DNA from 3 places in the Paenibacillus sp. FSL H7-0690 genome. Region 3 is predicted to be linked to each of the others. Evidence: riboswitches for the same ligand, from Rfam matches in the RefSeq annotation. Region 3 holds a riboswitch; each other region holds the start of a gene.
The links. A riboswitch is a leader RNA that binds a small molecule or an ion and turns the genes downstream of it on or off. The one in region 3 is predicted to bind cyclic di-GMP.
Positions count from the first base shown of each region.

Region 1 (3,208 bases), 640 kb from region 3:
CGGCCTCTTGTTGAGAAAAGACTAAAGAAGGTAGCTTATCGTTAGAAGCTGCGTCCACATAAACGTTGATCGTATCTCCAGGCATTGCAACGAGACCTGTAGGCTGGTTGTTCGTACCAAAACCAATTCTCAGGTTTTCCTGCGCATGCTTTTTCATATCTCCACGTTGTTCCGCCTCAATGATGGTGCCTTCGGTTTGAACTTCACCATTCACTAGCTTCTTAGCTAAATCCAAAGAATCTTTCAGGATTGGATAGAGCGGATGTACTTTTGCCGCTTCTTCTAATTCGTTGATTGCTTCGACGCTATTATAAGCAGGCACAACCGCACTCATCGTTCCATCTGTGAAAATGCCATTTACTGCTTCGCTTACTTTATCTTCTGTATAAAATCTAAATTCAGCCGCAAAAGGTCTGTTGATATTAGCTTTTGTGAACTTAAATTTTAATCTTTTAAACTTCGTCGGTTCGAATTTAAATTCCAGAAAGTCATTGGTACTAATCGCGGTTCCGCTAGATACAAGTTGGAAGGTCTCTCCTTTACTCGTCTCTGATGCATAGATTTCAAAAGCCTCTGGGAATCCTTTGCGGTTATCTCTAGCTAAAAAAGCTACTCTGTCCAGCACCTCCGCTTGCGCTAGTTCAAACACAACTTCATTCGTGAAGCTTGCATCATTGTTTTTGTTCGTTTCCCAATGCGTAGTGGGCTGGTCATCCAGCATATATTCAGGCTTCGTACCTGAGTAGCTTCCACCGTTCACCGTTACTTTTGATACGTTTGCATTCGGCATTCTATAAGCTTGGCTATAGGCATTTTCATAGGCTGTTCCATACCCTTTTAGCTTCGAAACCTTGGCTACCGTTGCCTCTACCTGATGGTTCTCCAAAAGGATCTTTGCATTCTCTATCTCTTCTTTAAACTGCGCATACAGTGGATGTGCCTGCACTTCATTCTCTAAAGCTGTTAATTTCTCTGTCGTATTAAAGGCAGCACTAACTTGGCTCAAGGTATCATCTGTAAATAATTTTTTCATTTTAGCAGAGACACTATCCTCTTTATAAAAAGAAAACTCAGCCGCACTCGCCCAATCTTGGTTCGCTTTTTTGAAGACAAATTTAAGTCTCTTAAAAGTCGTAGGTGCGAACTGAATCTCCACTACATCACCGGTTGAGCCTGTATATTCTCCAGAAGACACGAGCGTAAAATCACCCGCATCGGTAGTGGAGCCGTAGATATCAAATTCTTGAGCAAAACCTTTACCTTTCGCACCGGATTGCCTAGCCGCGTATACCATTCTATTTAATTCAGTGGACTCATTGAAAACAAATACAATCTCATTCGTAAACGTTGAACTATTCGGTTTGCCAGTCTCCCAATGCGTGCTCATATCCCCATCCATAGCCTTAGCTATAGGCGAGCCTGAGTAGTTGCCACCGTTATTTGTGATGGATTTAATATTTGCTGGATTCATTCTAAAAACCTCATTATAGGCATTTAGAGCATCCTTGCCGTACAGCTCAAACGGAATAACCGAGGCGTTGCTTAATAAGTTAACCTTACTTTGCGCCACTGTTTTTGTTACATTTACCTTGCTTACCTCACTTGCTAAAGCATAACCTGCCTCACTTGAAAAACTGGCCAATATGGCCGCCGATGTAGCGATCGCAATCATTTTCTTCATCTTTTCTTACCCCCAGATGTCATATGAATCTCTCCAGTGCCCAAAAATGGGCACAAAAAAAACTACCCCAAAAGAGTAGCTTGATTGCGTATAAAGTCGCCTAAAAATTAAGACTTAATTTTTATTAAACCTTAACAAGCATAAACGCCTTCGGCGTCCTTATAAGGACGGTAAGCGTTTAAGCGAGAAATATAAGATATTAAGTATAGGTGTATAACTTATACTTTCTTATATTTTAACAAAAAGCGTTACACACTCTTTGGCAGCTGGCTGACAATAGTTATGATAACCTTAGTCCCTTTAGCTTTGCGTCCCTACATTTCCATAGGTTTGCCTATGAAGTTTCGAATACATTCAAAGAGTAACATAAGCCTAGATCGGATCGCATGATTAATTGGTATGAAATGAATATAGGTAATTGCAATTAGTTTTTCTTATGTGATAGATATTATTTATCGACCATCCCGGAAGAGAAGGGCATCCTTTAGGACTGTAGGTCTACTTAACTCCCCGATCCAAACAAACGCCGGAACCAATTCCACACATCGCCCGTGATGGGAATTAATCCGAAACCATGTTCGCCAACTGCGATTACACCATATGCCCATTGTCCGATAGCTATGGCACCCCCAGCGATCCTGCCTATCGCTATCGCACCAAACGCCGTATCCCCTATGGCGATGGCCCCCAACGCTTTTTCCGCGATTGCGATCGCTCCTACAGCCACGCCTGCAATCGCAATCGCTCCCACTGCGAAGCCAAGCCAGCTAAGTGCTATTGCTCCGATCGCTAACCACATTCCCAGTGATATTGCTCCTAAGGATAATACGCCCACGCTTATCGCACCTATGGAAATCAAGCCAACAGCTACATCTCCAATAGCGATTAATCCAACGGCTGTCTTCACACGGGGTTTACCTCCACGGCCATACGCTTGACCTGAGTATCGCCCTAGATTACTGCGAATACTGATGACCGGAAATGAAGGAGAAGGCCATTGATAATCAATCTCTCGTCCATCAAAGCCCCTAGAATCCGCCCAGCGCGTTACAAATTGATGCCATTTCATATCCATCCCGTCCCCCTTTTCAAATTACCTAAATTATACAACCGCGGGGGTTGGCTGTACTCAGACTCTGACCTGAAATTCATCTCATCCTCTGGACGGATATATACTCATTAGGATTACTGTTTGGGAATAGGATCAGGCTTTCCAAATAAATATCCCTGAAACAACTGATAACCACTCTGCTTAAGCCATTCAAAGTCCTCTCTAAACTCCACACCTTCTGCTAAAGGAACGGATTGGATTTCTAAAGCTTTTTCTAAAAATTGCTTTGCTATTTTCTGTTTGTTCAGATCGCTGGACACACCCTGAACATATTTCATATCCAGCTTCATGTAATGGGGTTTAAGCTCCAATAACATCTCGATCGTGCTGAAGCCCTCACCAACATCATCTAAAGCGTATTCAAATCCCCGATCCTTGTAATATGTCAAAATAGCTTTCAAATGAGCGAGATCATC
Region 1 covers NZ_CP150281.1:6,753,252-6,756,459, forward strand. Annotated here, with positions in the region: gene MHI32_RS29715 (NPCBM/NEW2 domain-containing protein) at 1-1,681, opposite strand, end outside; cyclic di-GMP riboswitch class I at 1,940-2,026, opposite strand; gene MHI32_RS29720 (hypothetical protein) at 2,184-2,756, opposite strand; gene MHI32_RS29725 (EAL domain-containing protein) at 2,867-3,208, opposite strand, start outside.
Region 1: it holds a riboswitch for cyclic di-GMP, as region 3 does, so the genes downstream of both, MHI32_RS29715 (NPCBM/NEW2 domain-containing protein) here and MHI32_RS02245 (anti-repressor SinI family protein) in region 3, are expected to answer to the same signal.

Region 2 (3,208 bases), 300 kb from region 3:
TCTTCTCTCAGGAGAAAAAAGAAATTATCCGGTATTAGCTACCGTTTCCGGTAGTTATCCCAGTCTGAAGGGCAGGTTGCCTACGTGTTACTCACCCGTCCGCCGCTAAGTCACTTTGAAAGCAAGCTTTCAAAGTGACTCCGCTCGACTTGCATGTATTAGGCACGCCGCCAGCGTTCGTCCTGAGCCAGGATCAAACTCTCCAATTAGTATTGAAAAGAGCGATATGCTCATTTTGAAACATCTGACGAGAAAATTAATTCTCTAATTTTGGATTTCACTTACGTGATTTCCTACTCACTCGTTGTTCAGTTTTCAAAGATCAAGTTCTCGTTGGCGCCGTTTAATGTCTCAGCAGCAACTCTTATAATATATCATGTTGTTTTCAGAAATGCAAGCTTTATTTTTCGAAGCTTTTTATCAGCCTCGTCTATATCGCCTGTACGCTGTCTAACAACGCTTACCTATAATACCCCAACTATTAATAGAAAAGCAACCCCTAATATAAAAATAAACAACTAGCTTAATAATTAAGCCAGTTGTTTATTTAATAGAGTTATGTTTCTAGCGACGAACTTAATAGTATTTTGCCGCAGTATATTTGCTTGAGGCTTTAATTAAATCGGTTTTCTTATCACTCTTTGCAAGTCCTGCATCCACTGTAGTATCAATGGTAACCCACTTCCCATTAAGCAACACTTCGTTCCATGCATGATATTGCGTAACGTAGCTTGTATTCCCCATTACCAACTTAGCAGGAACATCTACACTCCGCAGCATTGCGGCAAAAAGAGAAGCGTAATCATAGCAAATCCCTTTTTTAGTAGTCAATGTCTTATCGATGCTTGGAATATAATCAGTAGTTACACTATTAGCAAGAGAGTAATCATATTGTACATTCGCAACTACATAGTTATAGATCGCTTTAACTTTCTCTTCGTCTGTTGTTTTGCCTTGTACTAATTGTTTAGCTTTGACAATCGCTTTATCAGAAGAACTCCATTTCACATTCTGTACGGAGCCCAAATATACGGAATTCGAGTCACTCATGGTTACGTCTACTACTTCGGAATATAATGCTTTGTATTTATTGCCGGTTGTGTTCTCCAGAACAGAAACCTTATAAGTCCCATTTCCTTGTTGCAAAGGGAAGTCCTCAGCTTGTCCAGAAGCATACAAGTTATATGTATAGCTGCTGTTATCTTTGGTGATCATGAGTTTGATTCTTTTATCTTTCGGAATATCATAGTTAATACCAATAACACCTTGAGCCACTTTGGATGTAATCAACCAGCTGGCATCTGCACTTGCAGCTTGAGCTGTACTTACCGGAACTGAAGTCATTAGGACGAATAACGCCACCAGCATAAAATAAACCTTTTTCACGGATAAAACTCCTTTCGGTAGCTGGCTGCCATCCTTTCGGGAAGGCCCTTTAGCTTTGCGTCCCTACCTTTCGATAGGTTTGCCGTTATCGTATAAGCTCTATCTGTTCTAGCTTTACTAGATATAATTGATAGAATCCATTTGAAACAAACAAAAAAAGCCTCTTCATTCGGTAGCTGGCTGCCATCCTTTCGGGAAAAGGCCCTTTAGCTTTGCGTCCCTACCTTTCGGAAGGTTTGCCGTTATCGTGTTTAGCTTTCATAGTATAATACTATCATATTTATAGTTGTGAACAAGACCTAATTTACTAGATTACCCATTATTTTATAAATATCTCCCGGTATTTGTGTTTTCTTGTCATTCACTATTCTCCTTTTGTTAATTTGGCATGAACAATCAGCCGATGCGTTGGATTCACTAGCGGATCACATGTAATCAGAGTAAGAATCTTATCCTTGTCATTCCCGTCAAGAACGGAGACATCACTCGGATCTACAACAGAAATATCGTATACCTCATAGTTAAACACCTGATCACTAGTCTTTACCGTGATAACATCCCCCACAACAACCTCATTCAATCTGTTAAACAAACGCCCCGTAGTTCTAGCCCGATGCGCCGCGATTGCAGCATTCCCGATCTCTCCAAGGGGTGCCGTTTCTTTCATATGGGCTGCAGCATGTTTCATATTAGCTTTTGTAGCCCCTTCTAATACAGGCAGCTTCAAATCAATCTTATCGATTTCAATTAGTGCGATTACTTTGCCACCGACTTCAATCTCCGGTTCAGGCTTTTCTGTCTCTTGGGGTTGGGGCTGTGCCGGGCATCCAGAACCGATTCCTCTGCTAACAGCTGAGTAACTTCAGCATACCTGCTCTTCAGATCTGGCTGGGGAGTACTATCGGCAGTGCTTAGTTCAGCCGTTTCTAATAACTTCTCCTGCTGCCTGTCGTTGTACCATTCGTTAGCTGTCGGATATAACATGATAAGTATCCCAGCCAGTATGAGTAAATAGGAGAATTTACGCAATGTTATTCACCTCCGTATATTGTTTCTATGGTTATATACAAATCAAGCAGAAACAGCTACTTGCCTTTAAGCATAGCAACTCCTTCTGCCTGAAATTAATGTTTAAAATACCCATTTACGACTTCCAAAGAAATTGATGATCACCGTGATAAAGGTAACCAGCACCTTGGAGATCAAGACTTGAATACCTAGTTTGTCTGTCAACAGATGCATTAGCAGCAGTGATATTCCGAGCACTACCAGATTCAGCACGATAAACTTGACCAGCTGCACGCGGTCGAAGCCTTCTTTATTCCCCCGGTTGCGATCACGAAAGGTTACTTTTTTATTCAAAATAAAGCTATTCGCCGTGCCTGCACTATAGGAGATCACCTGCGCCAATGCGTATACCATCCCTAGTGAATTCAACAATGTAAAAATCACAAAATCAATAAGCGTATTGAGCAAACCTACGGCATTAAATTTGAGGAACTGTATGAATGCAGCGCGCAAGTTCTTATCTGACATCATTGTGGTCCTTCCGGCGGTCCAGTTGTTCTTCGTTCTGGTAGCCTTTAGTCTCACTAACAATATATAGCGGTCTATCTTTAGACTCGTCATAAATCCGTCCGATATACTCCCCAATCACACCCAACAGCATCAGAACGATACCGTTAAAGAGCAGATTAACGCCTACAATGGAAGCCCAGCCCGGAACCGTCCAGGAGGTAAAAAATATCTTTTGAAACAAGACGAAAAATAAATAGAGAAAGCTAGAGAATGAAAGGAAGAATCCAATATACGTAGCAATCTT
Region 2 covers NZ_CP150281.1:783,251-786,458, reverse strand. Annotated here, with positions in the region: rRNA gene MHI32_RS03575 (16S ribosomal RNA) at 1-209, opposite strand, end outside; gene MHI32_RS03570 (transglutaminase-like domain-containing protein) at 577-1,386, opposite strand; cyclic di-GMP riboswitch class I at 1,400-1,480, opposite strand; cyclic di-GMP riboswitch class I at 1,555-1,637, opposite strand; gene MHI32_RS03565 (class D sortase) at 1,751-2,113, opposite strand; gene MHI32_RS03560 (hypothetical protein) at 2,143-2,415, opposite strand; gene MHI32_RS03555 (GtrA family protein) at 2,518-2,925, opposite strand; gene MHI32_RS03550 (glycosyltransferase family 2 protein) at 2,912-3,208, opposite strand, start outside.
Region 2: it holds a riboswitch for cyclic di-GMP, as region 3 does, so the genes downstream of both, MHI32_RS03570 (transglutaminase-like domain-containing protein) here and MHI32_RS02245 (anti-repressor SinI family protein) in region 3, are expected to answer to the same signal.

Region 3 (3,208 bases):
GATGTCATCACCTTTAGGAATGAAGATAATCTGCTCATTACTCACCGGATTGTAGAAGCGACCGTCAATAACGCTACTGGTGAAGCTGTTTATCGCACTAAAGGCGATAACAACGACGCGCCCGACATGAACCCTACCAGTTCTGTGAATGTTGTAGCTCAGTATACCGGGGTCACTGTACCCTATGTCGGTTACGCTATGAATTTCGCGGTTTCCAAAGCTGGAAGTGTAGTCCTCATGATCGTGCCTGGCTTGATGCTTCTGCTCTATGCTCTGTATACCTCTTGGAAGGCTGTAGCTGCATTAGAAAAGAAAAATGCTGCCCTACTGCCAGCCTCACCGCCCCCAACAGAAACACAGCCCTAAGTTGATTGTCCACTTCCGCTTACGAACCGGAAGATACAATATATAAATTTTATAAAAAATTCAAACACAAATTTGAGGAGGAATTTTATTATGGGTATCAAGAAAACATTGGGTCTTGGCGTAGCATCTGCAGCACTGGGTTTATCATTAATCGGCGGAGGAACCTTCGCATACTTTAGCGACACTGCGCAAAGCACAGCTACATTCGCAGCGGGCACGCTCGATCTGAACTCCGACCCTTCTGTCATCGTTAATATTCCTAACCTGAAACCAGGTGATACTGTAACTAAATCCTTCAAATTGAAAAACGATGGTTCGCTCGATATCGGATCTATTATTCTGAATACATCGACTCAAATCACGGATGCTAAAGGAGATAACTACCTGGATTTAGCCGAGTTCATTAAAGTTAAATTCCTTAGAAATAATGATAAAGGAGTACCTATCGTCTCTCCTGAAAATGTAGTTTATGAGACTACACTTGCTGCTTTAAAAAGTCAGCATCCGGATCTCGTAAAAAATACAGGTTGGGATCAACTCTTTACCGAAGCATCCGGTATTAAAGCCGGTACCAACGACAGCTTCTCCGTCCAATTCGAATTTGTGGAAAATAACCAAGATCAAAATATTTTCCAAGGCGATAGCTTAACACTGACTTGGGATTTCGTAGCTAAACAAGGTGCGAAAAAAGACTACTAAGATCAATAAAGTAATTTAATAAAATACTCGAAGAGCAGCAGATCCTGAATCCGGCCACGGATAAGCAGATTGCTGCTCTTCTCTTTACAATAAACTTTGTCCGATTTATTGATATTTGCTATACTAATAACAAAAATTACGGAGGGGCGTCAGCATAGTGCCACAGAATATGGGCCAACGTATCCAGCAGCTCCGCCTAGACAAGGGTTTCTCCCTATCTGAGCTTGCGGACAGAGCAGATGTGGCTAAGTCGTATCTTAGCAACGTGGAGAGAAACATCCAATCCAATCCATCCATCCAGTTTATCGAAAAAATCGCTGACGCGCTTCAGGTATCCATTCATGCCCTACTCTATGGAGTACCCAATGATGCAGAGGAATCACATTTAGATTCGGAATGGTTCCGATTGGTGCAGGAAGCTATGGACTCAGGCATTAGCAAACGCGAATTCAAAGAATTTCTGGACTATCAGAAATGGAAGCTCGATCAAAAGGATTAATACTTCCTACTAATCTGGTATGATCCTCTCTTCTACTAAATCATATCGAAAAAGGACACAGCGAAGAACCGCTGTGCCCTTTTTCGATATGTAACCCCTCTAATGTATTACTGCACGATCTGCACAGTTTTCTCATGAAAGAACTGGCGGATTTCATCTGCCTTAATGCCAGCCTTCTTAGCTGCTAATAATAAATGTACCCACTCTTGATCCAGATCAATAAACTGCTGTTCTCTGTTGCTACCCTGGTTGGACTTTTCCAAAAAATCTCCCCCTAAGATTTTACGTCCCCAGGCAATCCGGCTGTCATAGTATCTCTACCTTAGACCCGCGACTTTGTGCCCCTGCCTTTCGGCAAGTTTACCTTTTACTGGACCCTTTTCACGAAAGGATCTACTTAAAAAACTATAAAATTACTATCTGCAATAACATTATACAAAAAGAAAGCGGAAAAGTGTGTCGATTCCTGGTTACTTTCTATTTTAAAAACGAAAAATAAAAGATTTTTTTTCAAAGATCTTGTCCGATTATCACGATACTCGTCCGTTACATAAAATAAATTGTACTAGCAAAATAAATATTTACTGACCTAATAGTTAAAAATAAGGATAATAGAATCATTTTAATAGGCCTTTAGAATGGGTAATGAGAAGAAACACCCTTCTTTTCATTAGAACAAGCTAACCCATACCATTTTGCGAACGTATTGGACGAAAGAATGAATTGATTACAGTGGCCGAAAGTAGCACAATAAGATGAGAAATGAAACCGCAATCATCACAGCTCCAGTAAGCGTTGACACAAAATGTCACGTATGGAGTTCATCCGTTAAGGAGGATGTATTCATGGCAGCCAAAGAGCCCTATAACGAATCCATTTGGAGTAAGTATTACGGACCCAATTTAGGCTACATTCAAGAAAGATATGAACAGTTTGTGAAAGATCCCTCCACCGTAGAAAATAATTATCGCGAGCTTTTTACAAATTCGGGACCTCCTCCCCTAACTCCGGATAGCGAACCGGCTCCTCAGCCGCGCATCTCGGGAGACACCGAATGGCTTAGAAAAGCAGTAAGAGCTTCCAAGCTAATCGCCAATATTCGTATATATGGCCATATGGCCGCTGAAATTGATCCGCTGGTACGCGATCAGAATCCCATGGCAAAATATCTTGAGCTTGAAACCTATGGGCTGACCCGCGAAGACCTGATCGCACTGCCTGCCACGCTTATATGGGAAAATGCGCCGAATGATGTGCATACCGGATGGGATGCCGTGCAACGTATGCGTCAGGCATACACCAAGACTATCGCCTATGAATTCGGGCATGTGCATGAAGAAAAAGAACTGCAATGGCTAAATAGACAGGCAGAATCCACCAGCTCACCAGCACCCCTAAATAATACAGAACGCAAAGAGCTCCTGAACCGCCTGATTCAGGTAGAGCAATTTGAAACCTTCCTCCACAAGACTTTTGTAGGTCAGAAGCGTTTCAGTCTTGAAGGCAATGATGCTCTTGTGCCGATGTTAGATGAAATCGTACGTGCTGCTGCACATGACGGTGCGGAGCATATTTTGATGGGCATGGCGCATCGCGGCCGCCTCAACGTTCTTGCACATATTTTGGGCAAACCTTATGATATCA
Region 3 covers NZ_CP150281.1:483,104-486,311, reverse strand. Annotated here, with positions in the region: gene MHI32_RS02260 (signal peptidase I) at 1-366, shown strand, start outside; gene MHI32_RS02255 (TasA family protein) at 457-1,065, shown strand; gene MHI32_RS02250 (helix-turn-helix domain-containing protein) at 1,235-1,564, shown strand; gene MHI32_RS02245 (anti-repressor SinI family protein) at 1,672-1,827, opposite strand; cyclic di-GMP riboswitch class I at 1,855-1,939, opposite strand; gene MHI32_RS02240 (2-oxoglutarate dehydrogenase E1 component) at 2,410-3,208, shown strand, end outside.